DNA from 2 places in the Streptomyces sp. GQ60 genome. Region 1 is predicted to be linked to the other one. Evidence: riboswitches for the same ligand, from Rfam matches in the RefSeq annotation. Region 1 holds a riboswitch; the other holds the start of a gene.
What was found. Region 1 has a riboswitch for glycine ahead of gcvT (glycine cleavage system aminomethyltransferase GcvT). Riboswitches for the same ligand answer to the same signal wherever they lie in the genome.
Positions count from the first base shown of each region.

Region 2: linked by a shared signal. The riboswitch ahead of gcvP (aminomethyl-transferring glycine dehydrogenase) and the one ahead of gcvT (glycine cleavage system aminomethyltransferase GcvT) in region 1 are both predicted to bind glycine.

Region 1 is NZ_JCAXEG010000001.1:1,043,756-1,046,960, forward strand. It holds gene glyA (serine hydroxymethyltransferase) at 1-121, opposite strand, end outside; gene gcvH (glycine cleavage system protein GcvH) at 137-520, opposite strand; gene gcvT (glycine cleavage system aminomethyltransferase GcvT) at 648-1,763, opposite strand; glycine riboswitch at 1,946-2,049, opposite strand; gene AC6CKD_RS04795 (AAA family ATPase) at 2,246-2,902, shown strand; gene AC6CKD_RS04800 (enhanced serine sensitivity protein SseB) at 3,076-3,205, shown strand, end outside.
Region 2 is NZ_JCAXEG010000017.1:11,405-14,609, forward strand. It holds gene AC6CKD_RS30735 (PRC-barrel domain-containing protein) at 559-924, opposite strand; glycine riboswitch at 1,044-1,142, shown strand; gene gcvP (aminomethyl-transferring glycine dehydrogenase) at 1,341-3,205, shown strand, end outside.

The DNA of each region.
Region 1 (3,205 bases):
CCGGAGCGAAGTTCTCCGACGCGATCATTTCCAGGGTGGACTGCTGGCGCACGAGTTCGGCGTCGACGGCGGCGGCGACGTCGGGGTCGAGCTCGTGGAGGGGGGTGTTCAGTACGGACATCAGGATCCCCTGGGGTCAGTTGCCGGAGGTGAGAGCGGTGTACTCGCCGAAGGAGAGCACGTCCTTGGGCTCCTCGGAGATGCGCACCTTGAACAGCCAGCCGCCCTCGAAGGGGGCGGAGTTCACCAGCGCCGGGTCGTCGACGACGTCCTGGTTGAACTCGACGATCTCACCGGAGACGGGGGAGTACAGGTCGCTGACCGACTTGGTCGACTCCAGCTCGCCACAGGTCTCACCCTCGGTCACGGTGTCGCCGACCTCGGGAAGCTGGGCGTAGACGACGTCACCGAGCGCGTTGGCCGCGAACTCCGTGATGCCGACCGTCGCGACGCCGTCCTCGGCGTCCGACAGCCACTCGTGCTCCTTGGTGTAACGCAGCTTCTGCTGGGGGTTGCTCATGACCTGATTCTCCTGGATGCGGGGGAGTGGATACGAACGGTGTGTCTTGCGTACCGAGACGGGGCGCGGGGGAGCGGCCGTACGGGAGACCCGGGCGGCCGGGGCTCCCCGGGAACAGCGGTGAGAGTTACTTCTGCCGCTTGTAGAACGGCAGGGCCACGACCTCGTACGCCTCATGCGTACCGCGAATGTCCACGCCGACGCCGGAGGTGCCGGGCGCGGCGTGCGCCGCGTCGACATAGGCCATCGCGATCGGCTTGCCGAGCGTCGGGGACGGGGCGCCCGAGGTGACCTCGCCGACGACCTGGCCGTCGAAGGTCACGGAGAAGCCGGCGCGCGGAACGCGGCGGCCCTCGGCGATCAGGCCGACCAGCTTGCGCGGCGGGTTGGAGGCGGCGCGCTCGGCGGCGGCCTCCAGGGCGGCGCGGCCGACGAAGTCGCCCTCCTTCTCGAACTTCACGACCCGGCCCAGCCCCGCGTCGAACGGGGTGAGGGAGGTGGTCAGCTCGTGCCCGTACAGCGGCATGCCCGCTTCCAGGCGCAGGGTGTCGCGGCAGGACAGGCCGGCCGGGACCAGGCCGACGCCCTCGCCCGCCTTGGTCAGCGCCTGCCACAGCTCCACGGCGTGCTCGGGGGAGACGAACAGCTCGAAGCCGTCCTCGCCGGTGTAGCCGGTACGCGCGATCAGCGCGGGCACCCCGGCGACCGTGCCGGGCAGGCCGGCGTAGTACTTCAGCCCGTCCAGGTCGGCGTCGGTGAGGGAGGCGAGGATGCCCGGGGACTCCGGACCCTGCACGGCGAGCAGCGCGTACGCGTCGCGGTCGTCGCGGACCTCGGCGTCGAAGCCGGCGGCGCGCTCGGTGATCGCGTCCAGGACGACCTGGGCGTTGGAGGCGTTCGCGACGACCATGAACTCGGTCTCGCCGAGGCGGTAGACGATCAGGTCGTCGAGGATCCCGCCGTCTTCCTGGCAGATGTGCGTGTATCGGGCGCGGCCGACGCCGACGGTGGAGATGTTGCCGACCAGGGCGTAGTCCAGGACCTTGACGGCCTCGGGGCCGGTCAGGGTGATCTCGCCCATGTGGGACAGGTCGAACAGGCCGGCCTTGGTGCGGACGGCGTTGTGCTCGTCGCGCTCGCTGGCGTACCGCAGGGGCATGTCCCAGCCCGCGAAGTCGGTCATGGTCGCACCGAGGGAACGGTGCAGCGCATCGAGGGCGGTCAGGCGGGGGGCAGTGCTCATGGGTGTGGCTCCCGGGTCCCAGGGCATGACATGACGAGGAGGAGTTCCTCCCCATCTGTCATCGGAACCTGAGAGGTTCGCCGAGAGTTCCCCTACCAGGGGAAGGTCGTCGACTTGCACCTTGGGTGGAGCCGTCGCCCGAGCCCTTACGGGCGCTGGCGCGGCTCGCTTTTCAGATCTGCCTCATCCACGCGGTACGGGGCCTGAGAGATTCAAGGGAGGTACTTGCTCCTTCGGCGCCCGGGCACCGCCTCGCGGCGTGCCGGGACTCTCCCGCGCGGATTCAAGCGGCCGGTATGCAGTTAGGTGTCCAGATGGCGCACATCATTGCACGAGGCGCGGCCGAATGGGGGAGGGGGTCCGCAAGCGGAGCGGAACCGGGCACCCCGGATTACCGTCTCTTTACACTCAGGGGGACCGGGTCCAGGCGACCCGTCGCGGGGGAGGCGATCACAGTGCGGAGATTCGGAGTACTGGCGGCGATGAGCACCGGCACCGGCACCGTCGGGGGCGCGATGGCCGGCGTGCCGTCGCAGCGCGGCGTCGTCCGGGATCCGGCGGCGGGCGGGGAGCCCGGAGCCGTACGGGACCTGCGCGGGGTCGAGGGCCCGCGGCGGCTCCGCTTCGCCGACGGGGACGTGGTGGTGGTCTCCGGACTGCCCGGCGGCGGCAAGAGCACCCTGATCAAGCGGGCCGCGGAGGGCGGCGGCATCGACTCCCAGGACGCCCGCGAGCGGTGGGAGCGCCGGATGCCGGCCGCCCTGCCCTACGCGGTGTACCGCCCCGCGGTCCGCATCGCGCACTACTGGGGCCTGTGGCGGGTGCTCCGCTCCGGGGCCCCGGCCGTCGTCCACGACTGCGGTACGCAGAGCTGGGTACGGTCGCTGCTGGCCTCGGCCGCCCGGCGGCGCGGCCGCGCGCTGCACCTGGTGCTGCTGGACACCACCCCCGAGGAGGCGCGGGCCGGGCAGGCGGCGCGGGGCCGGGGCGTGTCGGCGTACGCCTTCGCCCGGCACCGGGGCGCGGTGGCCCGGCTGCTGCGCGAGGCCGAGGCGGGCCGCCCGCCGGCCGGCTGCGCCTCCGTGACCCTCCTGGACCGCCCGGCGGCGTCCCGGCTGACGTCGATCGGCTTCCGCTAGCGGCGGCGGCCCGCGGAGGCGGACCCGGCGGCCGGGGTGGCTGACCCGGCGGAGGCGGACCCGGCGCGGGCGGACCGACGGAGGTGGACCCGGCGCGGGCGGCCCCCGGTCGGGGCGTCGCGGGCGCCCGTTAATCTCTGGGCGAGACCAAGGGCAAGCGAGCGGAGACGTACATGTGGCCGGGTAACGAGCTGGAGCAGGTGCTCGGGGCGGCGCTCGGACAGGCGGACGCCGGGGGGCGGATCCTCGAGGTCCTCGGGCGGAGCCACCTGTGGATCCCGCTGCCCGGCGGCGTGAACAGCC
Region 2 (3,205 bases), on a different contig from region 1:
CCGCCGAGCGCCGAGTGCCGGCCGTCAGCCGCGGGGGTGCCGAGCGCCGAGTTGTCGGCCGGGGCCGTCATCCGCGTGGTGCCCGCCGTCAGCCGTCAGCCGTCAGCCGTCAGCCGCCGAGCGTCGAGTGCCAGCGGTCGCTGTGGAGGCGCCGAGCAACGAGTTGCCAGCCGCGGCCGTCACCGCGAGGTGTCGCGTGCCGGCCGTCAGCCTTCGGCCGCCTGCTGTGGGATGCCGGGTGTCGGGCTGGCCAGTGCCTGAGCGCCCGAGTGCGCCGGCTCGCTGTTCGAGTGCCGCTGTCTGCAACGCAGCCGGCAGGGAAGTGGTCCCTGCCCTTTGCCGGGTAGCGAGTGGACCTCCCACCCGTCGGGCGGCTGACTAGCCCCCGCCCGCAGCCGCTGGGGCTCTGCTGTCGCGGGTGCTCAAATGGCTGTTTCCCGGGCCCAGGTGTGGGGTCTGGTGGGGTTGGTCGGCGGGGCCGGTGTGGTCCTTCGTGGGGGGAGGTGGGGAGGGGGGCCGCTGCCCCGGTTCGGGGGGTGGGGCAGCGGGGGTGGTGGGTTAGGGGGCTTCGGGGGTTCTGGGGCCGAAGTCGTGTTGGAAGTCGGTCGGAAGTGCCAGGTCCAGGCCGTAGTGATGGTAGAGCTGCAGCTCCTGTTCGGGGGAGAGGTGGCGGCCGACGCCGAAGTCGGGGGCGTCCTTGATGAGGGAGCGTTCGAAGGGCACGCGCAGGGTGTCGCCCACCATCTCGCTGGGCTCCAGCGGGACGAAGGCGTCCCGGCTGAAGAGTCCGGTGCGTACGGCGGCCCATTCCGGGACGCCCGTGGCGTCGTCGAGGTAGACCTCGTCGACGGTGCCGATCTTGGTGCCATTGCGGTCGAACGCCTTGCGGCCGATCAGACTGCGGGGATCGATGTCGGTCTGCACGGTCCGGTCCCTCCGTTGGGGCGCAACTCCTCCGTAATGACTACAAAAGTGCATTTCCGGGGAGGGGGCCACTCGAGGGAGGCCCCCAGATCCTCGCTGGTAGGCTGGGTGATGGCTGTCGACCCTGTGCGGGAGAGTCCTCCGAGTGAGTGAGACGGAGGCGCCGAAGGAGCAAATCCTCCCCGGAATCTCTCAGGCATACGTACCGCACGTGGTGAGGCCACTCTGGAAAGTAGGGGCGGGTACCGGGCGCGCAGTGCCGGTCCCTCTCCTCACCGACGGTGAAAGCCGGACCTCGTGGGTGATCCCCGCGCGGCCCGGTGAAGCTCTCAGGTTGTGATGACAGAGGGGGAGGCCGTCCGGGTGCCCGCGCCGTGGTGCCCCTCGCAGGTCGTACGACCAGGAGGCCTCCGTACATGACCGCCAACCGCATTTCGCTCTCCCAGCTGGAGCGAGGCATCCCCTTCGAGCAGCGCCACATCGGCCCGGATGCCGAGGCGCAGGCGAAGATGCTCGCTCAGGTGGGCTACGGCTCCCTCGACGAGCTCACCGCCGCCGCGGTGCCGGATGTGATCAAGACCACCGCCGCGCTGAACCTGCCCGAGGCGCGGACCGAGGCCGAGGTGCTCGCCGAGCTGCGTCAGCTCGCCGACCGCAACCAGGTCCTCTCGTCGATGATCGGGCTGGGTTACTACGGCACGTTCACGCCGCCGGTGATCCTGCGCAACGTCATGGAGAACCCGTCCTGGTACACGGCCTACACGCCGTACCAGCCGGAGATCTCCCAGGGCCGCCTCGAAGCCCTGCTGAACTTCCAGACCGTCGTCGCCGAGCTGACGGGCCTGCCGACCTCCGGCGCCTCCCTGCTCGACGAGGGCACCGCCGCCGCCGAGGCCATGACGCTGGCCCGCCGGGTGGGCAAGGCCAAGGGCGACGTCTTCCTCGTCGACGCCGACGCGCTGCCGCAGACCATCGCGGTGATCGAGACGCGTGCCGAGCCGATCGGCATCGAGGTCGTGGTCGCGGACCTGTCGGACGGGATTCCGGCCGAGATCGCCGAGCGCGGCGTCTACGGCGTGCTCCTGCAGTACCCGGGTGCTTCCGGTGCCGTGCGGGAGATCAAGCCGGTCATCGAGCAGGCGCACGCGCTCGGCGCCATCGTCGCCGTCTCCGCCGACCTGCTCGCCCTGACCCTGCTGACCTCGCCGGGCGAGCTGGGCGCCGACATCGCGGTCGGCACCACCCAGCGCTTCGGCGTCCCGATGGGCTTCGGCGGACCGCACGCCGGCTACATGGCCGTCCAGGCCAAGCACGCCCGCTCGCTGCCCGGCCGCCTCGTCGGCGTCTCCGTGGACGCGGACGGCAACAAGGCGTACCGCCTGGCGCTGCAGACCCGTGAGCAGCACATCCGCCGCGAGAAGGCCACCAGCAACATCTGCACCGCGCAGGTGCTGCTCGCAGTCATGGCCGGCATGTACGCCGTCTACCACGGCCCGGACGGCCTGCGGACGATCGCCCGCCGCACCCACCGCTACGCCGCCCTGCTCGCCGCTGGCCTGCGGGCCGGCGGGGTCGAGATCGTGCACGGCGCCTACTTCGACACCGTCACCGCGCGCGTCCCCGGCCGGGCCGCAGAGGTAGTGGCCGCGGCCCGCGAGGGTGGGGTCAACCTGTACCAGGTCGACGCCGACCTGGTCTCCGCCGCCTGTGACGAGACCACCCTGCGCGCCGACGTGGAAGCGGTGTGGGCGGCCTTCGGGGTCACCACGGATCTGGAGGTGCTCGACGCCACCACGGCCGACGCGCTTCCCGAGGGCCTGCTGCGCGAGGACGCGTACCTGACCCACCCGGTCTTCCACCAGCACCGTTCCGAGACGGCGATGCTGCGCTACCTGCGCAAGCTCTCGGACAAGGACTACGCGCTGGACCGCGGCATGATCCCGCTGGGCTCTTGCACCATGAAGCTCAACGCGACCACCGAAATGGAGTCGGTCACCTGGCCCGAGTTCGGCCAGGTGCACCCGTTCGCCCCGGTCGAGCAGGCCGAGGGGTACCTCACGCTCATCACCGAGCTGGAGGAACGTCTCTGCGAGGTCACCGGCTACGACAAGGTCTCCATTCAGCCGAACGCCGGCTCCCAGGGTGAGCTCGCCGGCCTGCTGGCCGTCCGTGCGTACCACCGGGCGAACGGCAACGAGCAGCGCACCGTCTGCCTCATCCCGTCCTCCGCGCACGGCACCAACGCCGCCAGCGCCGTGATGGCCGGCATGAAGGTCGTCGT